Regions from separate parts of the Pantoea phytobeneficialis genome, predicted to be linked through region 1. Evidence: predicted binding sites of a transcription regulator. Region 1 holds the regulator's gene; the other holds the start of a gene.
What was found. Region 1 encodes sigma-54, which starts transcription at its own class of promoters, with help from an activator protein. Its sites were predicted from a motif close to GTTGGCACANNTTTCGCTNT; they were not measured.
Positions count from the first base shown of each region.

Region 2: a site for sigma-54 is predicted at 3,361-3,380, ahead of glnK (P-II family nitrogen regulator). Genes of this name have one in related genera too.

Region 1 covers NZ_CP024636.1:534,145-549,495, forward strand. Annotated here, with positions in the region: gene CTZ24_RS02350 (glutamate synthase-related protein) at 1-957, opposite strand, end outside; gene arcB (aerobic respiration two-component sensor histidine kinase ArcB) at 1,860-4,193, shown strand; gene mtgA (monofunctional biosynthetic peptidoglycan transglycosylase) at 5,090-5,812, shown strand; gene npr (PTS phosphocarrier protein NPr) at 5,818-6,090, opposite strand; gene rapZ (RNase adapter RapZ) at 6,087-6,941, opposite strand; gene ptsN (PTS IIA-like nitrogen regulatory protein PtsN) at 6,994-7,476, opposite strand; gene hpf (ribosome hibernation promoting factor) at 7,651-7,938, opposite strand; gene rpoN (RNA polymerase factor sigma-54) at 7,960-9,393, opposite strand; gene lptB (LPS export ABC transporter ATP-binding protein) at 9,442-10,167, opposite strand; gene lptA (lipopolysaccharide ABC transporter substrate-binding protein LptA) at 10,173-10,727, opposite strand; gene lptC (LPS export ABC transporter periplasmic protein LptC) at 10,696-11,274, opposite strand; gene kdsC (3-deoxy-manno-octulosonate-8-phosphatase KdsC) at 11,271-11,837, opposite strand; gene kdsD (arabinose-5-phosphate isomerase KdsD) at 11,851-12,831, opposite strand; gene CTZ24_RS02415 (calcium/sodium antiporter) at 12,848-13,828, opposite strand; gene mlaF (phospholipid ABC transporter ATP-binding protein MlaF) at 14,055-14,870, shown strand; gene mlaE (lipid asymmetry maintenance ABC transporter permease subunit MlaE) at 14,875-15,351, shown strand, end outside.
Region 2 covers NZ_CP024636.1:1,084,796-1,100,146, reverse strand. Annotated here, with positions in the region: gene CTZ24_RS04935 (YbaY family lipoprotein) at 1-508, opposite strand, end outside; gene tesB (acyl-CoA thioesterase II) at 714-1,577, shown strand; gene amtB (ammonium transporter AmtB) at 1,649-2,938, opposite strand; gene glnK (P-II family nitrogen regulator) at 2,970-3,308, opposite strand; gene CTZ24_RS04915 (SmdB family multidrug efflux ABC transporter permease/ATP-binding protein) at 3,567-5,342, opposite strand; gene CTZ24_RS04910 (SmdA family multidrug ABC transporter permease/ATP-binding protein) at 5,335-7,104, opposite strand; gene CTZ24_RS04905 (Lrp/AsnC family transcriptional regulator) at 7,128-7,589, opposite strand; gene CTZ24_RS04900 (PLP-dependent cysteine synthase family protein) at 7,705-8,739, shown strand; gene cof (HMP-PP phosphatase) at 8,774-9,598, opposite strand; gene CTZ24_RS04890 (SgrR family transcriptional regulator) at 9,693-11,420, shown strand; gene queC (7-cyano-7-deazaguanine synthase QueC) at 11,447-12,142, shown strand; gene CTZ24_RS04880 (acyl-CoA thioesterase) at 12,184-12,582, opposite strand; gene CTZ24_RS04875 (ComEA family DNA-binding protein) at 12,685-13,008, opposite strand; gene ppiD (peptidylprolyl isomerase) at 13,148-15,016, opposite strand; gene hupB (nucleoid-associated protein HU-beta) at 15,257-15,351, opposite strand, start outside.

The DNA.
Region 1 (15,351 bases):
AGTGGAGAGCGATGTATCGTTCTCCCATGCTGGCGGCATCATGGAGACGACGGCATTGATCAGGTCGAGATTATCTTCCATCAGGCGGCTGTGGATGCTCTGGTCGAGGCGTGAGCTGTCTGACTGGCCTTTCGGACGCACAATTTTTTTGCCGCGTGCCAGCGCCAGCGCTGATTCGGCAATGCGGTTTTTACGGTCTGTGTTCAATTCACCGTTATGCGCCATCAGACGGAACGGTTGCGCCATCGTGGTGTGCGGGTCGGTGTTGGTGGAGAAACGGGTATGGAAGAACAACCCACGCACCTGATGGTCCGGGTCGGTCAAATCTTTGAAGTATGGGATCACTTCGTTGGAGTTCAGGCGTGCTTTAAATACCTGAGTGCGCGAGGAGAGCGACAGCGGATACAGACCGCCAAATTCGCTTTCAGTAAAGGCCTGCGCTTCAATGTCCAGCAGCGCACGATAGATGCGTTGCTCAAATTCGTTCTGGCTGGTGATGTCCTGTGGCGCAGCAAACACCCACTGCACAATCGGCAGCTGGAATTGCAGGGCGGCAGGGCGCGTTACGCTACCGTCCAGAGGCATGTCGCGTTTTACCAGCACCGGGAAGTTATAGGCGGCCAGCGTTTCTTCCACCAGACGCTCGGCGTTGGCACGCAGTTCGGCATCTTTCGGAACGAAGAAGTTACCCACGCCAAAACGGCCCGCTTCCAGCGGCTGACCGGTGATTTTCCGGAAGAAGTGCAGAGAAAGGTCGACGTTGACGCCTGCGCCATCGCCCACGCCTTCAGCTGACATCCCGCCACGGTGCGGCACGGTGCACAGCGCACTGTGTGCCATTTGCAGGATCTCATGAGTCTGCTCGCCGTCCTTACGGGTAATGAAACCTACACCACAGCTATCACTGCCCGCTGTTGGATCATACAAGCCATAGGGATTAGGTTTTTGAGTGGACATTGAGGTCTCCTTAAACTGCTTTTGACATTACCTGCATTATTTCAAGTACAGAGCACTGCTGAGTCAGCTCACAGGCGCTGTATCAATTTCTGCTCCGCTCGGCAATGAGCGGGCGTCGCAACACCGAGCAATTCCTCTCAAGACATAGTATGGACGTCCTTGATGAGCTGCTCTTTAATCCGGGTCTCTTAACTGGAGATAACTTGCATCTAGAGGGAGTCTTCTTGCTGCATAGATATGCCGAGACACTGGCCCGACAGGAAAGCATCCAGCGGAATTCCAACTTATCGGGAAAGCGTACTCAGGTCAAATAGCCAGCTTTATTGAGGGTAATATGCTTTTTTGTCGCTTAACTTGATGATTTTTATTATTAATTTGGTGAAAAAGTTGACGATGTACCCCCGCGTAATCCCGCAGGAAGTGTGAGCCGTCTCACTGTGGTGCAGCCATCAAATCTCTGCACCATGCTGGGGAAGGAAATGTTTTCAGCATAAAATGCTGTTTGGACCACTTCGTGCACAGGATGTATCTGTTTTTCTTATGGCGTCATATTTGAATCAGACCAGGGGTCGTCATTAGTAAAATTAATCATCAGAGGCGTGCTTAAAACAGCGCTTAAGTTGAATGGATATGCAAAAAGTAACAGCAACCATCGGACGATATGGCTGCCAGGGTATTGATTCGCACGAGGTGCTGAGAAATGGGCCGCAAAAGCGCGGCCCTCCAGATTATTCAGTTGGCGGAATTAGTCAAGCGCTTTCAGCATAATGGCGGGAACGTCGGCGAAATAGTCCGGCAATGCACCATAACGGGGCATAACCTCAGCGATTGGGTAAGGGCAACCAGCGCGGAGCGCGGATAATTGCGCTATCATGAGCCAGATTTCGTTCAGGGAGCGGGTAATGAAACAGATTCGTCTTTTAGCGCAGTACTACGTTGATTTAATGGTCAAACTGGGACTGGTACGCTTTTCGCTACTGTTGGCTTCGGCACTGGTGGTGCTGGCGATGGTGGTCCAGATGGCCGTCACTATGGTCCTGCGCGGTCATGTTGAGAGCATTGATGTGGTGCGTTCGGTGTTCTTTGGTCTGCTGATTACCCCCTGGGCGGTCTATTTCCTCTCGGTAGTGGTTGATCAACTGGAAGAGTCGCGTCAGCGTCTCTCCCGCCTGGTGGATAAGCTGGAAGAGATGCGCACGCGCGATCTTGAGCTGAATCAGCAGATGAAAGAAACCATTACCCAGCTCAATCAGGAGATTGCCGACCGTATTAAAGCCGAACAGGCGCGTGAGCAGGTGATGGATAAGCTGCGCGAAGAGATGGCTCGGCGTGAGCAGGCGCAGATTGAGCTGGAGCAGCAATCCTCCTTTCTGCGATCATTCCTTGATGCGTCACCGGACCTGGTGTTCTACCGCAATATCGACAAGCAATTCTCCGGGTGTAACCGGGCGATGGAACTGCTGACCGGATTGAGTGAGAAACAGCTCATTGGCCTGACGCCGCGCGATATTTACGACGAAGATGCCGCAACCAAGGTGCTGGAAACGGATGAAAAAGTATTCCGGCACAATGTCTCCCTGACTTACGAACAGTGGCTGCAATATCCCGATGGGCGTAAAGCCTGTTTCGAAATCCGTAAAGTGCCTTATTACGACCGCGTTGGGAAACGCAGTGGTCTGATGGGCTTTGGACGTGATATTACCGAGCGTAAGCGCTATCAGGACGCGCTGGAGAACGCCAGCCGTGAGAAAACCACCTTTATCTCAACTATCAGCCACGAGCTGCGTACGCCGCTTAACGGCATTGTTGGCCTGAGCCGCATTCTGTTGGATACCGACCTCAATCAGGAGCAGTTGAAGTACCTGAAAACCATTCACGTCTCCGCCATCACCCTGGGCAACATCTTTAATGATGTGATTGAGGTGGACAAAATCGAGCGACGTAAAGTGCAACTCGATAACCAACCGCTCGACTTTACCGGCTTCCTGGCGGACCTGGAAAACCTCTCTGGTCTGCTGGCACAGCCGAAAGGGCTAAAGTTTGTCATGTCGCCTGAACTGCCGCTGCCCCATAAAATTTCGGCGGATGGCACCCGACTGCGGCAGATCCTGTGGAATTTGATTGGTAACGCGGTGAAATTTACCCAGCAGGGCGAGATCGTGGTGCGCGTTGCCTATCACCAGGATGAGACGCTGCATTTTGAGGTGGAAGACTCCGGCATGGGGATCCCACAAGAGGAACAGGACAAAATCTTCGCCATGTATTATCAGGTGAAAGATCAGCATGGTGGTAAACCCGCCACGGGCACGGGGATTGGACTGGCAGTATCACGTCGTCTGGCACAGGCGATGGGCGGCGATATCACGGTACGTAGCGTTCAGGGGCAGGGTTCCTGCTTCACCGTCGAGATAAAGGCACCACGGGTCGCGGAAGAGGTTGAGGACGACAATCTGGACGATGCGATGCCACTGCCGGCGTTGCATGTCCTGTTGGTTGAGGATATTGAACTGAACGTGATTGTGGCGCGTTCGGTGCTGGAGAAGCTCGGTTGTAGCGTGGAGGTGGCGATGACCGGCACCGCCGCGCTGGAGATGTTCGACCCGCAGGAGTTTGATTTGGTGCTGCTGGATATCCAGTTACCGGATATGACCGGCCTTGATGTGTCGCGTGCCATTCATCAGCGACACGCCGGAGAGATGCTGCCACCGTTAGTGGCTCTGACCGCCAACGTGCTGAAAGATAAAAAAGAGTATCTGGATGCCGGTATGGATGATGTGCTGAGCAAACCACTGGCCGTCCCTGCACTGACCGCGATGATTAAAAAGTTCTGGGATTATCAGACGGAAACCGACACCCCGATGGCTGAACCGTCAGAAGAGAAAAACCGGACGCTGCTGGATGTGCCCATGCTGGAACAGTATATCGAGCTGGTGGGGCCTGGGTTGATTACGCAAAGCCTGACGATGTTTGAAAAGATGATGCCAGGCTATCTCGACGTGCTTGACTCGAACATGATGGCGCGCGACCAGAAAGGCATTGCCGAAGAGGGTCACAAAATCAAAGGTGCAGCGGGTTCGGTCGGTTTGCTGCATCTGCAAAAGCTGGCCAAACAGATCCAGTCACCCGAATTGCCTGCGTGGTGGGACAACGTTCAGGAGTGGATCGACGAATTAAAACAAGAATGGCAGCATGACGTGAATGTCTTACGTGAATGGGTTGCAGCGCGGGAAAAGTAACAAGGACCAGAAAAAAATGACCCCAGTCGAAACCGGGGTGCGCGAATACTGCGCCAACACCAGGGAAAATGGCGCTGCTGCTATTATTTGAGGTCTATCCTGAGCAACAGCGTGGTATTGGTTAACGCTTCAAAACCACCTTAGCAAATTCGTCACCACTTGTGACAAGATTCATTAAATTGTGTGATGTTGAGCAGCGTTTAAATACAGAAAACATTAATTTGCTGACACAGTCAAGCAAGGAATCAATTTCTTTGACTCATTGCATTAATTTTGACCAGTCGTTCTGTTTTTGGTCGGGTTTTAACTCGCTGAAGTGACGTAAAAACCCGGCAAGTGCGACGAAAGTCGCCTGGTCAGGAAAAATTCGCTTTTTTTCGTAGTAAATGCATGAAATATGGCATGAAACACGGTTGGTGGCGCGGGTTATCCAAAACGTTTTGGAAACCATCGATAGAAAGTTCCAGATTCAGGTTTTAACGATGGATGTAAACCAAAAAGTAGGCAAATTGCTTAACCATAATTCGAAGATAGCGCAAAGCCCTTGCGGATAATTTACACATTTTTTTCGGAATGCTCTCAATAATCAATGAGAGGGATCAACCACTGTGAAATTTCAATGTTAAGTATCGTGAACCAATTTGCGTGATCTTGATAACATTTAATGAAGTGTCTGTCAGCAACTTTTCCGATGAGTATTTAAGCATGGAACCGATTCCTTCATAGCGGAAGTGCTTGATGTATTTGGCTCTATTAAAGGAACGATGGTTGCGCAGGCAATGAATTTGTTCGATAAATCAACTGGTCAGGCAGCGATTCTTCGTATTCGACTATCATCGAATGCTATGGTGACCTTGGTGATTGATTAATACAGGGAACAGGTAAGAGATAATTTGATGGCTAAGAATAAAGGGAAACTTTGGCAACGTGTAAAAGTGTGGATCGCAAAATTTCTTCTCGCCTGGCTGGGTATTTGGCTGGCAGGGATTTTGCTATTTTCCTTCTTGCCGGTGCCTTTTTCCGCAGTGATGGTTGAACGACAGCTGGGTGCCTGGCTGCACGGCAATTTTGGCTATGTGGCGCATTCGGATTGGGTCAGCATGGATGAGATCTCACCGTGGATGGCGCTGGCGGTCATTGCCTCTGAAGATCAAAAATTTCCAGAACACTGGGGATTTGACGTTGCCGCGATTCAGTCGGTGCTGGATAACGAGGGTGATGAACGGATGCGTGGTGCTTCGACGCTATCGCAACAAACCGCGAAAAACCTGTTTTTGTGGGATGGACGCAGTTGGGTTCGTAAAGGGCTGGAAGCGGGATTGACGGTAGGAATCGAAACGGTCTGGACCAAGCGACGCATTCTTACGGTCTATCTGAATATCGCCGAATTTGGCAACGGTGTGTTTGGGGTAGAAGAGGCATCCCAGCGCTATTTTCATAAACCCGCCAGTCGCCTGACTATGGCAGAAGCGGCGCTGCTGGCGGCGGTATTGCCTAATCCGATCCGTTTTCGCGCCGACGCCCCTTCAGGTTACATCCGTCAGAGACAGCAATGGATTATGCGCCAGATGCGGCAACTGGGTGGGGAAGGTTTCCTTAACCGCTACAAATTGCACTGAAGCGGTTAATCCTCATCAAAACCGGCTTCAAACAATTCAATTACCGCTGCCAGCGCCTGGGTTTCTTCCGGGCCGCTGGCTTCAATCTCAATATGGCCGCCTTTGGCGGAATCCAGCATCAGCAGCGCAATTACGCTGCTGGCTTCCGCTTCCGTTCCTGCTTCATTACGCAGCAGCACTTCTGCGTCGAAACTTTGCACCAGTTCAAACAACTTCATCGCCGGGCGCGCATGCATGCCCAATTTATTACGAATCTCAACGGTTTGCTTCACGGTCATGATTTGCGTTTTTCCAGGGTGCGATGACGGGATTGCACATTTTTACCGCGCGAACGGAAATAGTCGGCCAGTTGTTCGGCGATATAGACCGAACGATGCTTACCACCGGTACAACCGATTGCGACAGTGAGATAGCTACGATTATTGGTTTCCAGCATGGGGAGCCACAATTCAAGGTAGCTGCGTGTCTGATAGATAAAGTTGTGCACTTCAGTATGCCGGTCGAGGAACGCGGCCACCGGGCGATCAAGGCCGGTCATCGGACGCAGTTTTGGGTCCCAGTGTGGGTTAGGCAGAAAACGCACATCAAACACATAATCGGCATCAATCGGAATGCCATGCTTGAAGCCAAAGGATTCAAACACCATCGTTAGCTCGCGTTCGCGTTTACCCAGCAGACGGGTGCGAAGCATTTCAGCCAACTCATGCACCGACATCTCGGAGGTATCAATGATCAGGTCAGCCCGTGAACGCAGTGGTTCAAGCAGGTCGCTCTCCTCATCAATCGCGCTTTCCAGTGACAAATTCTTACTGGAGAGTGGATGCAGGCGGCGTGTGTCGCTGTAGCGACGGATCAGCGTGTTGCGATCGGCGTCGAGGAACAGCAACTGTGGCGAAAACGAGTCCGGCAGGTTGTTAAGCGCGGTTTCGAAAATCTCCGGTGATTCCGGCATATTGCGCACGTCGATACTGACGGCAGCAGAGATGTTGCGTTCGCTTAAGGTATTGGCCAGTTCTGGCAGCAATACCACTGGCAGGTTATCGACACAGTAAAACCCCATGTCCTCAAGCGCACGCAACGCGACTGATTTTCCTGAGCCTGACCGACCGCTAACGATCATCAGCACCATCACATTTCTCCCGTTTTAAACCGGCGCATTGGCCGGTAAAAGTATCTGTCGCTTAAGGGTGGTCTTCCTGCGCTTCTGTGATAATGGCATAGAGTTCTTCATCGCTCTGCGCAGCGCGCAGACGGCGACAGACGGTTTTATCTGCCAGACGTTTTGCCACCAGCGATAATGTATGCAGATGGGTTTTACACTGGTCTGCGGGCACCAGTAGCGCAAACAGCAGGTCCACAGGCTGGTTATCCACCGCATCAAAAGCGATAGGTTGATCGAGGCTAATGAACACGCCTACGGCGCGCAGCGTGTCCTCCTCCAGTTTGCCATGTGGAATGGCAATACCATTGCCAATACCGGTACTGCCCATGCGTTCACGGGTGAGGATCGCTTCGAAAAGCGTCTGGTGAGGCAGATTGAGCTGTTTGGCTGCCAGTTCGCTGATTATTTCCAGCGCACGTTTTTTACTCTGGCAGTGTACGCCGCTGCGGGTGCAGTCCAGCGTAAGGACCGAGCTCAATTCCAGTGTCAGATCGTTGTTCATCATCGTTTCACTTGCGAGTTCACATAGCCGCGAGGATCACCCACTTTACCCCTTATCACGGGAAAAATGCAGTGTCTCCTGTTGGCGCTTGCGCAGATGACAAAACGGGGCGGTCAGCCCGCCCCATTCTGTGCTCTGAGTACCGAACCTATCAGTACTCTGCAAGCGTGAAGGTTAGTGTTTTTTCAGTTTATCTTTATGTTTGGTCAACTGACGGGAAAGCTTGTCGATCAATCCGTCAATCGCCGCGTACATGTCTTCCGCTTCCGATGTCGCGTGCAATTCACCGCCGTTCACATGCAGTGTTGCATCAGCAATCTGCGTTACCTTTTCCACTTTCAGAACAATATAGACCTGATTAATCCGATCAAAATAGTGTTCCAGTTTGGCAAATTTGCTATTTACAAATTCGCGCAGCGGCTCGGTAATCTCTACATTCAGTCCGGTAAGGTTTATTTGCATAGGTCTTCCTTCTCAATACATTCAAACCAGCTGCTTGCGCTGATTCGAGGGCGGGATGGACAAAGACTCGCGATACTTAGCAACCGTACGGCGGGCCACCATGATGCCCTGTTCAGATAACATGGAGGTCAGTTTGCTGTCGCTCAAGGGTTTTGCGGGATTTTCCGCAGAGATCAATTTTTTCACCAACGCACGAATTGCCGTCGAGGAGGCTTCGCCGCCACCTTCGGTATTCACATGACTGGAGAAAAAATATTTCAGTTCAAAGATGCCACGCGGGCTATGCAAGTACTTCTGCGTGGTAACACGGGAAATGGTGGATTCATGCATATCCACGGCCTGGGCGATATCCGCCAGCACCATCGGACGCATGTACTCCTCGCCCTGTTCAAAAAACGCCTGCTGCTGCTCGACAATACAGCGAGTCACTTTCAGCAGCGTGTCGTTACGGCTCTCCAGGCTCTTAATCAGCCATTTGGCTTCCTGTAAATTGCTGCGGATAAACTGGCTGTCGCTGTCATTACGCGCCGCACCGCCCATCGCAGCGTAGTGCTGATTAATTTTGAGACGCGGTACGCTGTCGGCATTTAGCTCAACTGTCCAGCGGGTGCCGACCTTGCGTACCAGTACATCCGGGATGACATACTCAGGCTCGCTGGTGTTGACCGACTGACCTGGGCGCGGATCAAGCGACTGAATCAGCAACATTGCCTCTTTCAGCACATCTTCTTTCAGACGCGTCATGCGCATCAGGCTACGGAAATCGTGATTGGCCAGCAGATCAAGATGATCGCTCACAATCAACCGTGCTTCCGCCAGCATCGGCGTATCGGCGGCATATTGGGACAGCTGCACCAGCAGGCAATCACGCAAATCGCGTGCGCCAACGCCGACCGGATCAAAACGCTGTACGCGTTTCAATACCGCTTCCACTTCTTCCAGCGTCAGTTCTTCATCACCGATGCTGTCGCAAATATCCTGGAGCGTCACGGTGAGATAACCGGTGTCGTCAATGGCATCGACAATCGAAGTCGCAATGGCGCGGTCGGTATCGGTGAACGGTGTCAGCTCAACCTGCCACATCAGATAATCCTGCAACGACTGCGTGGTTTCGCCCTGATAGACCGGCAGCTCATCATCCTGGTAATCGGTACCCGTACCGGAAGGCGTTCCGGCGGTGTAGATTTCATCCCAGGTTGCATCGAGCGGCAGCTCTTCCGGCATGTCCTTCTGTTCCAGCGCCTCGCGGGTGTCGAGGGCTTCGCTTTCCTGATATTCGCGTGCGTCTACTTCTTCATGGAGTTCTGATTGTTCGAGCAATGGGTTGCTTTCCAGCGCCAGTTGTAATTCCTGCTGGAGTTCAAGCGTAGAGAGTTGCAGCAAGCGAATTGCCTGCTGCAACTGGGGTGTCATCGCCAGCTGTTGGCTGAGCCTGAGTTGCAAACCTTGCTTCATAATCCGGATTGAATTTCCTAAGCAAACGTCGGAGGTTCCGACACCTTATCAGAGTCTGAACTCTTCGCCCAAATAAACACGCTTAACCTGCTCATCTGCAAGTATTTCATCGGGTGTGCCGTGAGCAATCAGATGCCCCTGGCTGACGATGTAAGCGCGTTCACAAACGGCAAGGGTTTCGCGTACGTTGTGGTCGGTAATCAGCACACCCAACCCACTGTCGCGCAGATGTTCAATGATCTTCTTGATATCAATGACGGAAATCGGGTCAACACCGGCAAATGGTTCATCCAGCAGGATAAACTTAGGATTGGCAGCCAGCGCGCGGGCAATCTCGACACGACGGCGTTCACCGCCGGAGAGTGCCTGGCCCATGCTGTCACGCAGGTGTTCGATGTGGAACTCTTCCATCAGTTCGTTGGCTCGATCCTGACGCTGCTCTTCGCTGAGATCGTCACGGATCTGCAATACGGCCATCAGGTTGTCGTAAACGCTGAGGCGACGGAAAATCGAGGCTTCCTGCGGCAGATAACCAATGCCGCGACGGGCACGCGCATGCAGCGGCAGAATGCTGATGTCTTCATCATCAATCACAATACGACCGGCATCGCGCGGCACAATTCCGACCACCATGTAGAAGGTGGTGGTTTTACCGGCCCCGTTGGGGCCAAGCAATCCGACAATTTCGCCGGATTTAACTTGCAGGCTAACGTCTTCTACCACGCGGCGGCCTTTGTAGGCTTTCGCCAGGTTTTCAGCGATCAGTGTGGCCATAGAAATTAGTTACTCTTCTTTTGGCTCTGGGATGAACCGTTTTTGTCCTGCAACTGCGACGGCACCAGCACGGTGGTCACGCGTTTGCTCTGGCCCTGACTGTAGGCCTGCATTTTCTGTTCTTTCACCAGATAGGTGATGCGATCGCCTTTGATATTGCTATCCAACTGTTCAATGTAGGCGTTACCCGTCAGCTCAACAAAGTCATTCGCCAGTTCATAGTGCAATTTGGCCGCATGACCCTGTACCGGCTTACCGTTGTCCTGCATCTGATAAAAGGTTGCCGGGTTGCCCCAGGCATCAACGATGGTTTTTTTGCTGTCACCACCCGGGCGAGTGACGACGACTTTGTCGGCGGTGATCTTGATCGATCCCTGAGTCACGATGACGTTGCCGGTAAAGGTAGCGACATTGCCTTGCAGATCCAGCGACTGATTCTCTGAATCGATATTCACGGGTTTGTCAGAATCCCCGGTTAATGCCAGAGCGGGCAAGCTGGTGGCTAACAGGGCGCTGACCAGCAGTAATTTAAGGCTGTTGTTTTTCATTTTGGATTTCATAGGAGGATTTGACCTTTTCAATCAACTGGGCATTTTTCGTCCGTAAGTTGCCGCGCATCTTCATGCCAGTAGAGTTAAAACTGCGGCCATAAAGGGTGACCTGATCGTCTGAGGTAACATCCTGGGTGACGAGATTGACCACCGCATTATCGGTTTTAATGCGTTCCAGCTCCGAATCCTGCGTCAGGGTGTTCACTTCAACGTGGCCGTAAAGATAAAGCATACGATCTTTGGTGAGCTTTGCCTTATCGGCGCGCACAGACCAGGTCGGAATTTTATTCACGTCGTAAGTGGTCATCACCGGATTATCGAACCAGCTCAGTTCATCGGCAGCAAAGTAGGTCACTTTATCCGAAATCAGTTTGTAGGCCAGCGCACCGTCTGGATTGTACACCACGGTGTGAGAAGTCGAACTGGTGTAAGTCGGCTCCTGGTCGTTGGTGGTAACCGGCGCTTTGCTCTCATCCTGGTTGGTAAGATTCCAGCCAATCAGCACCAGAGCGATTAGGGCCAGAATCAGCGTTATCCAACGCCTGCTTTTACTCATACTGATTGCCCTTTGGCATCCTCAAATTTGTTCTGCGCCATTAAGATCAGATCGCAAAGTTCACGTACCGCACCGCGGCCACCGGCAATGCGGGTGACGTAATGCGCGCGCGGCAACAGAATCGGGTGCGCATCGGCGACCGCTACGCTCAGACCCACGCGGGCCATTACCGGCCAGTCGATCAGGTCATCACCGATATACGCCACCTGTTCCGCAGATAATGACAGTTTATCCAGGAGTTCGCGCCAGGCCAAAAGCTTATCCGATTGTCCCTGGTAAAGATGCGTAATGCCGAGGGTTTTGCAGCGATCTTCCATCAGTTTGGCATTGCGGCCGGTAATAATAGCCACTTCAATGCCGGAGGTCAGCAGGCAACGAATGCCATAGCCATCGCGCACGTTGAAAGCTTTCAGTTCTTCGCCGCTGTTGCCCATATAAATCAGGCCGTCTGACATTACGCCGTCCACATCACAAATCAGCAGGCGGATCTGCGCTGCGCGCGCCATCACTTCTGCGCTTACCGGACCATAGCAGGTCTCGATTGCAGCTGTTTCAACACTCATGTTCTTTTCCTGTTCAGACAACGCCAGCGCGCAGCATGTCATGCATATGTACCACACCGAGCAGGCGATCGTCATCGGCCACCAGCAGCGCAGTGATGTTTTTGTTTTGCATCAGATTAAGGGCGTCAACGGCCAGCAGGTTGGGACGTACGCGAATACCGCCGCGTGTCATCACATCTTTGATGCTGGCTGACTGGAAATCGATACCCATATCAAACACCCGACGCAAGTCACCATCGGTAAAGATGCCTTCGATTTTCATCAGGTCATCAACGATCACCGTCAGGCCGAGATTTTTACGCGTGATCTCCAGCAACGCATCACGCAGTGAGGCATCCCGAGAGACATGCGGGATCTCGTCGCCGCTGTGCATGATGTCGCTGACATGCAGCAGCAGTTTACGTCCGAGAGCTCCACCGGGATGGGACAGTGCAAAATCTTCCTGGGTAAAGCCACGCGCTTCCAGCAGCGCGACGGCCAGCGCATCGCCCATCACCAGCGTTGCGGTGGTGCTGGTGGTTGGGGCCAGCCCAAGAGGACAGGCTTCCTGTGGCACTTTGACGCACAGATGCACATCGGCGGCACGTCCCATCGCGCTGTCGGCACGGCTGGTGATACAAATCAGCTGGACTTTCTGTCGCTTAAGAACCGGGATTAGCGCGAGGATTTCGTTGGATTCGCCGCTATTAGAAATGGCCACCACCACATCATCGGTGCTGACCATGCCAAGGTCACCGTGGCTGGCTTCCGCCGGATGAACAAAGAACGCTGGCGTTCCGGTGCTGGCGAACGTGGCGGCGATTTTTTTGCCGATATGTCCGGACTTGCCCATACCCATCACCACCACTTTGCCCCGACAGGCAAAGATCATTTCGCAGGCGCGGGAGAAATCGTCATTGATATATTGATCGAGTTGCTCAAGTCCTTCGCGCTCAATGCGCAGCACCGCTTTGCCCGCCTGTTGAAAGTCAAAATCCAGTCGCTGATGTGACATGCTCAGTCTGTCCTTATTAACTTGGGGTAAACATGGGGCTAAGCCACAGCCAGCACACCCACACGATAAATCCAGCTAACAACAAGGTGCCTGCTGCCCGGCCAATTCGGCGTCGCGGTTGCAGGCACAGCAGGGCGAACAACACGCTAACCCCCAACATGACCCAGTAATCCCGGGCAAACGCGTGGGGATCAATACTGCCCGGATGAATCAGCGCAGGCAGGCCCAGTACGATAGCCAGATTATAAATGTTGGCACCGATCAGGTTGCCGATGGCGATATCGTCCTCGCCTTTCATGGCCCCGGCAATCACAGTCGCCAGCTCTGGCAGGCTGGTACCTACCGAGATCAGCGTCAGGCCCATCACCAGTTCACTCACCCCGAAATAGTCGGCAAAGACCGTCGCGTTATCGATCACCATCCGGGTCGACATAGGCAGGATTAGCAACGCCACAGCAAGCCACAGGAAGGCCACGGTATTACCGGTTTCATCGCGTGGTAGCTCGGCTAATTGTTCGCGCGTCAGGGTGTCATTGTTCTCGCGTTCGGCACGGCGCGCGATGCGGATCACCACCAACAGATAAACCAGCGCAATCAGCAACAAAGCCACACCATCGAGGCGGCTAAGATGATTATCAAACAACATGATGCCGCTCAGCAGTGAGACCAGCAGCATTAACGGGAGTTCGCGACGAATCAGATTGGAGTGGACGGTTAAGGGGTGCAGCAGCGCCGCGCCGCCCAGGATTAGCAAAATATTGGTGATGTTCGAACCCAGAGCTGTGCCTACTGCTAAATCCATCTGCCCATGTTGCGCGGCGGAGAAAGAGACGATCAATTCTGGAAGCGAAGTGCCGATGCTGACCACCGTCATACCGATGATTAATGGCGGGATGCCAAAGGATCGACTGAGGATCGCGGCACTGAAAACTAATCGGTCAGCACCGTAAGCCAGTAAAATCAATCCAATGAACAGCAGGGCAGTGGCTACGAACATGAAAAATCCTTGATGGCCGGGGGTGTCGGCACACCTTGACCGACGGGTAAAAACATTAGCGCATTGAAACAGGCGCTGATTTTGACTGTCTGAGAGGCAAAAGTAAATTTTAAGGCGGTTTTCGCCACACCGGGTGGGTAAGTTTCTGTAAAACTCTCGTGCATTGCGGCCTTACAGGCTACCATCCCCGGACACGATAACGCCCGATCCCCATTAAGAGGTAAAGATGATCCAGCAACAAGCGAATCTGGTTGAGGTTCGTGGCGTGAGCTTTTCGCGCGGAGATCGCACCATCTTCGACGACATATCCTTAACGGTACCGGCGGGCAAAGTTACCGCCATCATGGGGCCGTCAGGTATTGGTAAAACCACATTACTTCGTCTGATTGGTGGCCAGCTGCAACCGGATAAAGGTGAAATCTGGTTTCACGATGAGAACATTCCCTCATTGTCGCGCAGCAGATTGTATGAAGTGCGTAAAAAAATGAGCATGTTGTTCCAGTCGGGGGCACTTTTTACCGATCTTAGCGTCTTTGACAATGTCGCCTGGCCGTTGCGTGAGCATACGCAATTACCGCCGGAGCTGCTGCACAGCACGGTGATGATGAAGCTGGAGGCGGTGGGGCTGCGCGGCGCGGCACAACTCAAACCGGCGGAACTGTCGGGCGGTATGGCACGGCGTGCTGCCCTGGCGCGCGCGATTGCGCTGGAGCCGGATCTGATCATGTTTGATGAACCCTTTGTCGGTCAGGATCCGATCACTATGGGTGTGCTGGTGAAATTGATTGATGAGTTGAACCATTCGCTGGGCGTAACCTGCATTGTGGTTTCGCACGATGTGCCAGAGGTCTTGAGCATTGCGGATCATGCCTATATTGTTGCCGGGCAAAAAGTTATTGCTCAGGGAAGTGCGCCTGAATTGCGACAAAACGCAGATCCACGCGTGCGCCAGTTTATTGAGGGGCATGCGGATGGCCCGGTGCCATTCCGCTTTCCGGCCGGGGATTATCTGGCTGATTTGACCCAAGCAGGGAGAACCTAAACTGATGTTGTTACAGGCGCTGGCGTCACTTGGACGTCAGGGGATAAACACCTGTGCGGCGTTTGGTCGCGCAGGAATGATGTTGTTTCATGCGCTGGTGGGTAAACCGGCGTTTCGCAAACACGCGCCATTGCTGATTAAGCAACTCTACAGCGTGGGCGTCATGTCACTGCTGATCATCATGGTTTCCGGGTTGTTTATCGGTATGGTGCTGGGATTGCAGGGCTATCTGGTTCTCACCACCTACAGCGCGGAAACCAGCCTTGGCATGTTGGTGGCGCTGTCGCTGCTGCGTGAACTTGGCCCGGTGGTCACCGCCTTGCTGTTTGCCGGGCGCGCAGGATCGGCGTTGACGGCGGAAATTGGCCTGATGAAGGCGACTGAGCAGCTCTCCAGCATGGAGATGATGGCAGTCGACCCGCTGCGCCGCGTGGTGTCACCGCGTTTCTGGGCTGGTTTTATCAGCATGCCGCTGCTGGCG
Region 2 (15,351 bases), 550 kb from region 1:
GAGAGGTAGACGGCACGGTCGTTGCCGCACCAGGCTGCGTTGGCATCGCCATATTGGTGGTAGGCACCAGCAACAATTCGACCTTGGTTCCGCCCTGATTAATCACCGGTTTTACCGTATCAGTGATAAACGCCAGTCTGCCATCAATGGCTATTGCTGCACTCAACAGAATGCGTGCGTTCGGCTGGATGTCTGCCGGGTTAAAGGGCAGCACAAACTGGAACGGTGCCTGTTTGCCCTCGGTACGCACCACATGCTGCGCCAGCACGCGGGATGGTGCATCGGACTGTGAGGCATCTGACAGAGTCACCGTCAGCACCGCATCCGGCGGTAACGCAATACGCTGGCGAATATAAATGGAGCCACTTACATTCGGCTGCGCAATGGCCGTTTGCTGACCGGCAACCGTTGCACCCAACGTTGGCGTTGCCACCGGTTTGCTGTGATCCGCGCACCCTGCGACCGCCACAGCCAATGTCATACCGCTAATGATTTGCCAGAGTTTCATTGATGTCGTCTCCTTATGAACACTATGATTGTCGGCGGCAAAAATAATGTGCAGCTATTCAACCGCCGAATGCCCTTAATTCTGGCACAAAAATCCGCAATGCGCTTAAGACGGGTCTTAGATTGCTGAAACCACGGCAAAAAGATTGACGACAACTGGTCGGATCTTTCACACTTGCCCGACCGGTATCACTGAGGAATCCGTTATGAGCCAGGCACTGCACAACCTGCTTAATTTGTTGAATCTGGAAAAACTGGAAGAGGGATTATTTCGCGGTCAAAGCGAAGACCTCGGCCTGCGTCAGGTGTTTGGTGGTCAGGTGGTTGGCCAGGCGCTTTATGCAGCGAAACAGACAGTGCCGGAAGCACGTATCATTCACTCATTCCATAGTTACTTCCTGCGTCCGGGCGATAGCCAGAAAGCCATTATCTATGATGTCGAAACTCTACGGGATGGCAAAAGCTTTAGCGCGCGCCGCGTCAGCGCTGTACAAAATGGACAACCGATCTTCTACATGACGGCCTCGTTCCAGGCACCGGAAAGCGGATTTGAGCATCAGAACAGCATGCCACAGGTCCCCGCCCCGGATAATTTGCCATCGGAACAGGATCTGGCGCATAAGCTGGCAGCGCATCTGCCGATTAAATTACGGGAAAAATTCCTCTCTGAACGTCCTCTCGATATTCGTCCGGTGCAGATTCACAACCCGCTGAAAGGCCGTGTTGATGAGCCGGTACGTCAGGTGTGGGTGCGTGCTAACGGTCAACTGCCGCAGGATCGTCGGATTCACCAATATCTGCTTGGCTATGCATCAGACCTCAACTTCCTGCCTGTAGCGCTTCAGCCGCACGGCAAAGGCTTCCTTGAGCCCGACATGCAGGTCGCGACTATCGACCACTCAATGTGGTTCCACCGCCCGTTCGACCTGTCAGAATGGCTGCTGTATAGCGTTGTCAGCACCTCAGCATCAGGTGCACGCGGGTTTGTACGCGGGGAGTTTTTTACTCAGGATGGCACGCTGGTGGCAACCACGGTGCAGGAAGGGGTGATGCGCCAACGCAGCGAATAAAAAAGGGGCGATGACTCGCCCCTTCTGCTTTTTATTATTTTAGCGCACTGCTCTCTTTTTCAGCCCGGCTCTTACTGGTTGTAAGCGTTTTCGCCGTGGCTGTTAACATCCAGACCTTCACGTTCCTGATCTTCTGGAACACGCAGGCCAACAATCATATCGGCCAGTTTGAAGCCAATGAAGGCAACCACACCAGACCAGACGATGGTGACACCCACGCTGAACAGCTGGATCCATACCTGATGGCCCATGGTTACGCCTTCAGCATAACCTACGCCACCCAGTGAAGAGGAAGCGAACACACCAGTCAGGATACAACCCACGATGCCACACACGCCGTGCACACCGAACACATCACACGGGTCATCAACACGCAGCCATTTCTTCAGGGTCGTGACACCCCACAGACCAGCCAAACCACCGACCAGACCGATAATCAGCGCGCCGCCAACACCGACATAACCACACGCCGGAGTGATAGCAACCAGACCTGCGATGAAGCCTGAAGAGGCACCCAGCAGAGAAGGCTTACCACGCAGTGCCCACTCACCGAAGGTCCAGGACAGTACCGCACCCGCCGTCGCAATGACGGTGTTCAGGAATGCCAGGGCAGCGATTTCGTTGGCCGCAGAAGCAGAACCAGCGTTGAAGCCGAACCAGCCCACATACAGGATTGCAGTACCCGTGAACACCATTGGCAGGTTGTGCGGTTTAAATGCTTCTTTACCGAAGCCAGCACGTTTGCCCACCAGATAAGCACCGACCAGACCAGCAACCGCAGCGTTGATGTGAACAACGGTACCGCCCGCAAAGTCCAGCGCGCCATCAGATGCCAGCAGACCGCCAGCCCAGACCATGTGTGCAATCGGCAGATAAGCCAGAGTCAGCCATACCGCAACGAAAATCAGCACCGCAGAGAAACGAATACGTTCCGCAATGGAACCCACAATCAGGCCCACGGTGATACAGGCGAAGGAAGCCTGGAACGCAACGTGGATATATTGATAGAAGGTGCCCATCAGCGCTTTCAGCTCGATATTTTTCAACATCGCCCACTGGAAGCTACCGAAGAAGGCATTGCCTTCGCTGAAAGCCAGCGAGTAACCGTAAATCATCCACAGCACACAAACCAGAGAGAAGGTTACCGCTACCTGAGTCAGCATGGACAATACGTTTTTACCGCGGATCAGACCGCCGTAAAACAGGGCGATGCCCGGAATCGACATGAACAACACCAACGCGGTGCAGATCATCATAAACGCGTTATCGGCTTTATCCGCAACGGCAGGAGCTGCCGCCATGGCCAGAGACGGTAACAGCGCCAGGCTGGTCAGGCCTAACTTCGTCATCATTTTATTCATTTCTTTCCATCCCATCACAATCAAGGCCTAGTTACAGTGCTGCTTCGTCGGTCTCGCCAGTACGAATACGGATAACGCGTTGCAGTTCCGCAACGAAAATTTTGCCGTCGCCAATCTTGCCGGTGTAAGCGGCTTTGCTGATCACATCCACGACTTCGTCCAGTTGATCATCAGCAATGGCGATATCAATTTTTACTTTTGGCAGGAAGTTCACGCTGTACTCGGCACCGCGATAAAGCTCTGCGTGACCTTTCTGGCGACCGAAACCCTTCACTTCGGTAACTGTCAGTCCCTGAATGCCAATAGAGGATAAGGCTTCACGCACGTCCTCCAGCTTAAATGGTTTGATTACCACGGTAACCAGCTTCATACGATCCCCTCCAGGTATTTAATGAGTGAGTCTTACCGGACACGCAGGGATATAAGCAAAGGGTGTGCCATAAATAAAAAAACCGCAGAGTCAGCAGATTAGCCGCGCTACAGCGCGCTTCGTTCTGTGATGAACAACACAAATACCAGCAGGAAAGGAAGAAAGGAGTGAATTGTTTGCACCTCTTTGGTGCTTATAGCCTCAAAGAAGTGCATTTCTACAGAATAATCCGATAAAGGTGCGCAAAAAAGGTGCAAGTCACCCTTCAGTCGTTAAGGGAATGCCCGCCGCGAGTTCATCGCCCGCCTGTTGCAACTGGTACATTTGCCAGTAACGCCCCTGTTGCGCCAGTAACTGGCTATGCGTACCGCGTTCAGCGACCTGACCGCGATGCAGGACCAGAATCTGGTCTGCCTCAGTAATAGTGGAGAGGCGATGCGCGATCACCACCAGCGTGCTGTGCTGACGCAAGGCACGCAGGGCGTGCTGAATCGCCTGCTCAGTGCCAGAATCGATATTGGCGGTGGCTTCATCAAGGATCAAAATTTGCGGCAGCGATACCAGCACCCGCGCCAGCGCTAACAACTGTTTCTGACCGACCGACAGGTTATTGCCCTGCTCGCCCAACCGGGTGTGAATACCCTCAGGCATAGCGCGCACCAGCGCGGCAAGCTGCACCGTCTCCAGCGCCTGCCACACCGCCTGCTCCGGGATATCGCGCCCAAGACGGACATTGGCGAGCAAGGTATCTGCCAGCACCACCGGGTCCTGTTGCACCATCGCTACCCCCTGACGTAACGCCTGATGCGTCAGTTGTGGCAATGGACGACCGTCCAGTTCGATACTGCCGCGCGTCACCGGGTAGTACCCCATCAGCAGGTTTGCCAGCGTACTTTTGCCACTGCCGGTATGGCCAACCAACGCAATAAAGCCACGGGGCGGCACGTCCAGATCGATCTGGCTTAACACGTCACGATCGGCGCGATAGGCAAAGCTGACATCACGCAGGGAAATACGCCCGGAGGCCAGTGGCCGGTTATCCGTGCCGTAATCCTGCTGAGTCGCATCCATCAACTCAAAGATGCGCTCACCCGACACCACCGCCTGTTGCAGCATCGATTGCTGGGTAGTGAGTTCAATCAACGGCTCATTCAGACGCCCGAGGTAAGTGATAAAGGCATACAGAACGCCCACCTCAAATACGCCTGGGTTAGCAAAGCTGAACAACATCAGCAGGCCGCACAAAATCAGTGCAGAGAATAAACTCAGTAATGGACGCAGCAAGAAGCCATCCAGTCGTAGCGTCTCCATTCGCGCCAGATAGTGCGAACGGCTGGCCTCCCCCATTCGCTCACCAAAACGCGCCTGCTGGCGGAACTGCTGGATGACACTCATGCCGTTAATCACTTCATTGAAGCCGTTATTGATGTCGGCCAGATAGCTACGCACCCGTCGCGCTATCGGTGTGCTGTAACGCTGATAGATCAACATCACCGTCAATACCAGCGGGAAAATTACTATCGCCACCAGCGCCATACGCCAGTCGAGCGCAAACATCGCCACCAGCATCGCGCCGATCAACGCCGCACTGCGCAACACCGTTGCCACCACCGTGACATACAGATCGCGGATCACCTCGGTATCGTTGGTCACGCGTGAGATGATTTGACCGACCGGTTGGGTATCGAAGGCGCTTAACGGCTGTCGTAGCGCGGCATTCATCACATCAGAACGTAATTTTTGCACCACGCCGATCGCCGCGCGGTTGAACAGCAACGACTGAAAATAGTGCAGGCCCGCTGCCAGCAATTGCAGCAGAATAAATCCGACCACCAACCCGGCGACAATGCCCCACGGCATCTGGTGTTGCGCCACCAGATGATCAATAAAATAACTGACTAACACCGGCCCGGTGACTTCGGCCGCCGCCGCCAGCCATAACATGCCCACGGCCAGCCATAACGATTTACGCCACGGTTTGCCGTAGGCCAGTAAACGTTTCAAGGTTGGCCACAGACGCACAGATTTAGCCACGACTCGCTCCTTCGCTGATCTCATCCTCGTCCAGCGCCGCTTCCAGTTGCTGATAACGGTACATATCACGATACCAACCGCTTTCTGCCACCAGATCGTCGTGGTCGCCACGCTGCATCACCTGACCCTGCTGCAATACCAGAATCTCGCTGGCTTCGGTCAGCGCCGACAGACGATGCGCACTGATAATCAGCGTACGGCCCCGACCCCATTGCCGCAGGTTGTGCAGAATATCGTGCTCGGTGCGTCCATCCACCGCAGATAATGCATCATCCAGAATCAGGATCTCGGCATTCAGCAACAGCGCACGCGCAATAGCGATGCGCTGCTTCTGACCGCCTGAGAGCATCACGCCACGTTCACCCACCTCGGTTTCATAGCCCTGCGGCAGCCGCAGGATATCCTCATGAACGCAGGCCATCTTCGCCACCTGCTCAATCTCCTGCTGGCTGGCATTGGGTCGACCTAACGCAAGGTTATTGGCGACGGTATCGGAAAACAGGAACGGCGTCTGGCTCACCACCGCCAGGCGGCTGCGCCAGCTATCAATGCGCAACTGCGACAGCGGGGTGTTGTGATAGCGAATATCACCTTGTTCAAGGTCGAAATGGCGCTGAAGCAAGCTTAACAGCGTGCTTTTGCCACAGCCAGTGGGGCCACATAAGCCCAGCATTTGGCCGGGTTTGAGCTGAAAATTGACATGGCTGAGCGCCACACCGGCACTCGCCGGATAGCGAAACTCGCGGATCGCCACCTGCAAATTCCCGGCTTCCGGCGGCAGCATTTGCTGGCCGTCTTCCACTGCCGGAGCTTCCGCCAGCAACGCACGGATACGGCTCCAGGCCGCGCTGCCACGCTCAACGATATTGAACATCCACGCCAGTGCCAGCATCGGCCAAATCATCAGGCCGAGGTACATTACAAAGCTGGTGAGCTGCCCTAACGTCAGGCTGCCATGCCACACCATCCAGCTCCCGCCACCAATCGCCAGCAAATTGGAGAAACCAATCGCGATATAGATGGTGGGATCAAAACGCGCATCTACCCTTGCCACTCGCAGGTTTTTCTCGCCAGTATCGCGCGCGATGGCCGCAAACTGCTGCGATTGATGATCTTCCAGACCAAAGGCTTTGATCATGCGAATGCTGGTCAGGCTTTCCTGAGTTTGATCATTCAGGCTGGAGAACGCCGCCTGTGCCAGTTTGAAACGATCATGCAACTGATTGCCGTAACGATGGATAATCAGCGCCATAATCGGCATCGGTACCAACGCCAGTAACGTCAACTGCCAACTGATTTGTACGCTCATCACCACCAGCACCACACAACCCATCACCAGTGAATCCACCAGCGTCAGCACCCCTTCCCCGGCGGCAAAGACCACGCGGTCAACATCGTTGGTGGCACGAGCGATCAGATCACCGGTGCGATGACGCAGGTAAAATGCCGGATGCTGGCGGCTCAATTGACGGTAAAAATCTTCACGTAATTTCACCGCCAGTTGGTAAGAGGCTCCGAACAGCAGCACGCGCCAGACATAACGCAGCAGATAAACCACCACCGCAGTGACCAGCATCACGCCGATCCACATCATCAGTCGTCCGGTGCTTAAGGTATGTTGGGTAACGCCATCAACAATTACGCCCACCAAATGCGGTGGCAGCAATTGCAGAAGCGCAATGATGATGAGCAGAGTGACCGCGCCCAGATATCGCCGCCACTCGCGCAGAAAATACCAACTTAACTGGCTGAATAATCGCACAAGACTGTCTCTTTCTTTACCCGTCAGGGTGCTACCGGCAATGCGGTTGTGTATTTAATTTCTTCCATCGCGAAACTGGAGGTCACGTCAATCAGACCCGGTACGCCATTCACCAGCCGCTTATAAAAACCATCGTAACTTTTCATATCTGCCACCTGAATACGCAGCAGATAGTCATATTCGCCGGCCATACGATAGAACGCCATTACCTCCGGCATCTGCTGGACCACGCTGACAAATTGCTGATACCAGTCGCTGCTATGCTGCTGGGTTTTGACAAACATGAACGCGGTCAGCGCCAGACCGATTTTATCGCCGTCTAACAGCGCCACGCGCGCACGAATAATGCCATCATCTTCCAGTTTTTTCAGGCGTTTCCAGCACGGGGTGGTGGTGAGATTGACCGCATCTGCCAGCGTCTGGAGTGACAAGGTGCAATCCTGCTGTAATAGCGCCAGCAGTTTACGGTCAGTTTTATCTAGCATTTACCTCTCCGGGAGAAAATTTTTCTCTCATCGAGCCATTATACACCGATTAAAGCAACCTCTTTTTCCTGCCAGTGCCTTACACTGTGGCGATTAAATTTTGCGGAAACTTAGCATGCAAACGCCCTGGATTCGTCACGCTATTAACGAAATTAACGCTGATTTTCAGCGCTCTGCCGACACCCATCTGATTCGCTTTAACCTGGATGATTTTCCCGGCATTGGTTTTTACCTGAAAGATGAAAGCACCCATCCGAGCGGTAGCCTGAAACACCGTCTGGCGCGTTCGCTGTTTTTGTACGGTCTGGCCAATGGTTGGATCCGCCAGGGAACGCCAATTATTGAAGCCTCTTCCGGCAGCACTGCGGTTTCAGAAGCCTATTTTGCGCGTCTGCTGGGGCTGCCATTTATTGCCGTGATGCCCGCCAGCACGGCTAAACGTAAAATCGAGTTGATCCGCTTTTATGGTGGGGAGTGTCATTTCGTGACCGATCCCTGCCAGTTGTATAGCGAATCGGAACGACTGGCGCGTGAGTTGAACGGCCATTTTATGGATCAGTTTACCTATGCTGAGCGTGCCACTGACTGGCGCGGCAATAACAACATCGCCGAGAGCATCTTTCGCCAGATGGCGCATGAACCTTGCCCGGTGCCTCATACCCTGATTATGAGTGCGGGTACGGGCGGAACCTCCGCCACCCTCGGGCGTTATATCCGTTATCAAGGCTATGACACCCGACTGCTGGTGGTTGACCCTGAGCACTCGGTGTTTTTTGATTTCTGGCACAGCCGCGAGCACGGACTGAGTAGCGACCGTGGCAGCATGATTGAAGGCATTGGTCGTCCACGCGTTGAACCGTCGTTTTTACCCGATGTGATTGACGAGATGATCAAGGTGCCGGATGCCGCAACCGTTGCTGCCATGCTGAAGCTGGAACAGATTCTCGGCCGTCGTCCGGGAGCCTCTACCGGCACCAATTTCTGGGGTATGTTGCAGGTAGCGAAACGTATGCGTGAACGGGGTGAACAAGGTTCGCTGGTAACGATACTGTGCGACAGCGGCGAACGCTATCCGGATACCTATTACAACGCGGAATGGGTCGCGCAGCACATTGGCGATATCCAGCCGTGGCAGCGAGAGATGCAATAAAAAACCGGACATCCTGTCCGGTTCACTGCAAGCCTCAGCATTCGGGGGAATAATCGAGGTGTGGTGTGGTCATCCAGTGATTTAAATAGTGAGACACAGCCTGTGTCTCGCAACGTCCAATAACCGGCAAATGCGGCAACTCCGCTTTCAATTGAGGCATGGCATTGCCCATGATGAAACCGTTGCCGACACGGTCCAGCATTTCGCGATCGTTCATGGCATCGCCAAACGCCATACAATCGGCAAGCGACAGGGAAAGATGCTGGCATAGTCGCGCCAGAGCCGCCCCTTTGTGACAATCCAGCGGTAAGACTTCCAGGCAATCCCAGGCAGAAAAACAGATATTCGCGCGTTCACCTAATGCCGCATCCAGTTCGGTTTTCAGTAAACACAACGTCTCATGCGGGGCAATAAAACAGATCTTGGTGACTTCATGCGCTGACATACGTTGCAGATCACGCAGTTGATAGTGGAAGCCGCTCATTACATGCGCTTCCCGCACCCAGGGCAGCGGTTTGTCGGTAAACCAGCCTTCATCATTGAAAATATGAATGGTCGCAGGTGTTTGCCAGTGGCGATGAATCACCTCTTCGGCGATAGAAGGCGGCAGATCGCAGCCATATAACTGTTTGCCATCCAGATCGTGTACGCGGGTACCATTGCCGGTAATCAGCCAGGCGGGTAGCGTGATTTGCTCACGTACCACCGGCTGCATATCCAGCAGATGACGTCCGGTAGCAAACGCCAGCGTGACGTCACGTTGATGCAGGGCGTGCAAACTGGCGAGAGTTTCTGTACCCAGGCGATGAGTCGGCAGCAGGAGCGTACCGTCCATATCAAATGCCGCGAGGCGGGCCATGCGAGTTCTCCTGTCGGTGTGATACTCCCACTATCGCCTGGTAATTGCGGAACTAATAGTGAATACTTTTCGAAAACTGTTCCGGGTTTAGGTGATGCGGCAACTTCATCGGGTCAATCAATTCCAGCGGCTCTGGCAACTTAGCCAGGGTGCCCCCCAGCAACTGAGTGTTTCTGCCATGGCACAACACTGCTTTTGCAGCGAACGCCATATTCGCACCCTGCTGCGCCAGTGGCAGGACGCGGGCTGGCTGCGTTGGCAGGGTGCTGCGGGGCGCGGTAAACAGGGAATCCTGACCTTTCTCACGTCACCGGAACAGCTACGCCAGCAACTTTTGCAGCAGCAACTCGCCGCAGGCGAAGCGGTGCAGGCATTGCAGGTGCTGGATGTGCAACCCGATCATCTGTTGAACATGTTGCGTCCGTTGATGGGCGGTCAGTGGCTTAATCAGGCTCCGGTATTACGCATTCCCTACTATCGTGCCCTTGAACCCTTGCGCCCGCTGAGAATAACCGGACGTGCCGAACAGCATCTGGCGCGCCAGATTTTCTCTGGTCTGACACGCTTCAACGGCGACGATGTCGTGGGTGATTTGGCTCACCACTGGCAACATGACGCCACGGGCTGTGACTGGTTTTTCTGGTTGCGCCCGCAATTAAGCTGGCATAACGATGAACCGCTGTATGCCGCGCAACTGGTCACGCAGTTTAACAAGATCCGCCATAGTACTCCGGGGTTGCGACTGCTTGCCTCGGTGGAAAGTATCACTGCGCCCCATCCACTGGCGCTACGTATTCGCCTGCGTCACAGTGACTACTGGCTGCCGCAACGGCTGGCGCACCAATACTGCCTGTTGCCACATCCTGAACGTGATGACATCGGTAGCGGTGCATGGAAACTGACGCATTTCGCCGCTGAACTGGTACGACTGGAAAGCCATGCGCGCTGGCATCTGCAACGCCCATTGATTCAGGCGGTTGAATACTGGATCACCCCCCAACTGTTTGATCGCACCCTGGGCACCAGTTGCCGCCATCCGGTACAAATCGCCATTGGCGATCCTGACGAGCTGGATACACTGCGCCCGGTCGATCGCAGCATCAGTCTCGGATTCTGTTATCTGGCTCCCCGTATCTCAGCACGCCTGAGTACTGCGCAGGCTAAAACCTTAATTGCCCTGATTCAGCGAAGTGGCATGATCCAACAGTTGCCGCTGGATGAAGGCTTGATCACTCCCAGCCAGGAGTTGCTGCCAGGCTGGCCGGTGCCTGCCTCGGAAGAAACGCTGGTCACACTGCCTGCTGCACTCACCTTGCATTATCATCTGCCAGTGGAATTACATGTGATGGCGGAAGCCCTGAAGCCGCTATTAGCTGCGCAGGGCTGCCAGCTGACTTGCATATTTCATGACGTCAAAAGTTGGCGCGATGAACGTGAACTGGCCGAAGCCGATCTGGTGATGGGCGATCGCCTGATTGGTGACGCGCCGCTGTTTACCCTCGTAAGCTGGCTGGAGAACGATCCGCTATGGCAGCCACTCCGGGGAACGCAAAGTGCGATCCATTTACGTCAGCATCTGCGCGAAATTGCGCAACAACAGGACCCGGGGCAGCGTGCTATTCTTAGCCACCAGCTGTTTGAGCAACTGATGCGCGCCGGTTATCTACTGCCGTTATTTAATTATCGCTATCAAATCTCTGCCCCTCCTGGCGTGGAAGGCATTCAACTTAACAGCCTGGGCTGGTTCGACTTTACCCGCGCGTGGATCCCTCCTCCCGCCGCAGTCGATACTGTTCATCACACAGCTGAGCCATTACCATAAGGGCTGGGTTTTATACGGAAGAAAAGATGAAAAGAGCCGTTGTAGTATTCAGTGGCGGACAAGACTCCACCACCTGTTTAATTCAGGCGTTGCAGCAGTATGATGAAGTGCATTGCGTCACCTTTGATTATGGCCAGCGTCATCGCGAAGAAATTGATGTTGCGGCCGAACTGGCAAAGAAACTTGGCGCACGCGCGCATAAGGTGCTGGATGTAACGCTGCTGAACGAATTGGCGGTCAGCAGCCTGACGCGTGATAACATCCCGGTGCCGGCCTATGATCCCAACGCCAGCGGCCTGCCAAGTACTTTCGTGCCGGGACGCAACATTCTGTTTTTAACGCTGGCCTCGATTTATGCATACCAGGTGGAAGCCGAAGCCGTCATCACCGGGGTGTGTGAAACCGATTTTTCCGGTTACCCTGACTGTCGTGATGAATTCGTCAAAGCGTTGAATAACGCTGTCAGCCTGGGCATGGCGCGCAATATTCGTTTCGAAACGCCGCTGATGTGGCTCAACAAAGCGGAAACATGGGCACTGGCGGATTACTGGCAACAGTTGCCACTGGTGCGTGCAGAAACCCTGACCTGCTATAACGGCGTCAAAGGTGACGGTTGTGGCGAATGTGCTGCCTGCCATCTGCGCGCCCGTGGTCTGGCAGATTATCAGGCTAATGCCTCAGCCATCATGGCGCAGATGAAACAAAAAAGCGGGCTGGTCTGATCCCGCTTCACCCCGCTGGCGTCGCTGACGCCAGCCTCTCGTCATACCATTAATGCCGCCAGCCGTTCGCGTAACTCCCCTTCCATTGGCACTGCTTTTTGCGTACGCAGGTCAATGCAGACAAAGGTTAATGCCGCATCGGCAACCGGTGAACCATCGCCGGCTAACAACACCCGCTGCGAAATAACGCCACTCTTGCCATTCAACTGCGCTATCTCACTCTCAATCGTCAGCACGTCGCCCAGCACTGCCGGGCGGCGATAGTTAATGTTGATATTCACCACCACAAAAGCGAGCTTCTGCTGTACCAGCCAGTTGAACGCATCGACATCCTCCAGCCATTGCCAGCGCGCCTCCTCCAGAAACTCCAGGTAACGCGCATTGTTTACGTGCTGATAGACGTCAAGATGGTAACCGCGCACTTTGATCGTGGTCTGCATTATTGCTCCTGATTACGCTGTGAATGACAACTGGTTGGACCTGTTGAGCATAGCACAGCGTAAATGCAGGTTGACCTCATCCTTCCTGAGTCGCGAGCTTTCTCACAGTTTCAGGCGGGCGTTGTTACGCTCAACCAACGCGCTACCGATACCTGGCACCTCCTTTAATTGCTCAATTGCGGTAAATGGGCCGTATTGTTCGCGATAACTAACGATAGACTGGGCTTTCTTCAGGCCAATACCATTCATTGCAGCTGCAAGTTCTTCTGCGCTTGCCTGATTGATGCTGACCTGTCCTTCCGCTGGCGGTGATACCTGCGTTGCCTGTGTCTCACTGGGGCTTTCTGCCGCTGCCAGACTGGTGGAACACACCGTACCGCCAAGGGCCAGCGAGAAGAATAAGACCTGAAAAGTTTGTTTGATCATGCTGTGTCTCTCCTTGTGTTTAACAGCAGATGCAGAGTGTCACAGCACAGAATCAGGCTCAAAAGCCGAATCTCAGAAATGGAAAAGGCCGCATAAGCGGCCTTTGTCTGTTTCAACCATTCTGATTTTTTTGCGAGGCTTACTGCATTTGTGCGGCTGCGCCGTACTTGATCTTGGCCTCTTTGCGCAGGTTTTCCAGCAGGGCTTCGAAGGCGATTTGCGCGTTATTCTGCGTCACACCTTTCACCATCTGGTCAATCTGCGGTTGTGGCATGCTGCCAGTGCTGACTTTATCCAGTGCCACCAGCACCACATTACCCTGCATGTCTTCGCTCACGCCCCATGACGGTTTGTTGTCAACCGGCTGCGGCAGGTTGAATGCAGACTGTGCTACCGGGTCCTGCGCATTGCGATCGACGGTTTTGCTGGCGCTCAGCGTCAGACCGGCGGCTTGCAGCACATCCTGCTTACCGGCATTGAGATCGGCCAGCAACTTATTCGCCTGCTCTTTCGCCTGCTGGGTTGCTTTATCATGCTTCAGGGTATCGGCGATTTGTGCTTTTACCTGATCCAGCGGTTTGACTGCTTCAGGTTTGTGCTCGCTGATACGCAGGACAAACGCGCGGTCGCCATCCACTGAGATGATGTCGGAGTTATTACCCGGCGCACCATTTTGTCCGACTAAGCCACCGTTGAAAATGGCTTGTTTAACCGCGTCGAAATCCAGGTCCTGCGGCACGCTGTCCTGGCTGAACCAGTCAGTTTCAACCACTTTCAGGCCAGAAGCCTCTGCTGCGCCTGCCAGTGATTCATTGTCATTGCTGGCGGCTTCGCTGACCTTCTGTTGCATTTTATAGAAGGCATCAACGGCTTTTTCCTGCTTCACTTTTTCAGCAACTGCATCGTGCACTTCTGACAGCGGCTTAACCTGCTCCGGCTGGATATCATCCAGACGGGCAATCAGGAAACCAACCGAGGATTTGATCACACCTGAAAGCTGGCCTTTCTCGGTCAGATTGGCATTTTTCAGTTCATCCGGCGTGGTGTTCGGTTCCAGCCAGCCCATGTCGCCGCCTTTACGGGCAGAGATCGGGTCGATGGATTTGCTTTTCGCCAGGGTAGCGAAATCTTCGCCTTTTTTCAGCGCATCCAACACGGCATTGGCATCCGCTTCAGTTTTGGTCTGAATGACACTGTAGCGGTTACGTTGCGGCTGCGAGTAGTCGGCTTTGTGTTGATCAAACCAGCTCTGAATATCCGCTTCGCTGGCGCTTTCCTGCAAGCTCGCTGCATCCATCTTGATATAGCTGACGCGGAACTGCTCCGGTGCCATAAAGCTGCTTTGATGCTGTTGATAGTACTGGCTGATTTCGTCATCGGTGGTTGTTTGTTTCGCCGCCAATGCATTGACATCAATGATGGCCTGACGAATTTCGCGCTGCTGCGCCACCAGATCAACCAGCTTGCTGGTTTCACCTTTTAGCATAAAGTCGGTGTTTGCTACGGCGTTGATCAGTTGTTGGTTTGCCAGCTGTTTACGCAGCGCTTCAGCGTATTGATCGGCAGTGAAGCCCATGCTGGTAATCAGACCGTTGTATTTGGCGTTGTCGAACTTACCATTGGTCTGGAAAGCCTGCTGATTGAAAATCGCATCCCTGACCTGATCGTCACTGATGCCCATGTGCAGATCTTTGATGTACTGATCGAGCAAAGCCTGGTCAATCAGCTGAGAAAGGGCCTGCTGGCGCATCTGCTGCATGTAGCCTTCATTACTGGCCAGCTGCGAGAATTGGTCGCCCAGCATCTGCTGCTGACGATTACGCTCAGTGTTGAACGCCTGCTCCAGCTCTCCACGACTGATCTCATGTCCGTTAACTTTGGCAGCATAATCACTGTTACCGCCGATCAGGTAGTTACCCACCCCAGTCAGAACAAAGGACAGGATAATCAATCCCAGAATGATTTTGAGCACGACGTGATTACCCGCCGCACGTAAATTGTCCATCATGGTATGACAACACTCCGCTGTAGTGTGAATGTAAAGCTCTGACACGATGTCATCATCGCGCAACTGCAATTCAGGCTGGCAGCTGACAACCCTGCGGAGACAACAGCCAAAGGGGCCATTTGCTGCGCATCAGAATAAAAAAAGGCACATCAAAATTGATGTGCCCGTATGTTACATGAGAACGGCTTTTGCGTCCTCAATCCGCTGAAGAAAATGCTTCAACGGATGTGACAGCGGTCATTAATTGACAGCGTCTTTCAGTGCTTTGCCAGCACGGAAGCCCGGCACTTTACCAGCCGGAATGGTGATTTCTTTACCGGTTTGCGGGTTACGGC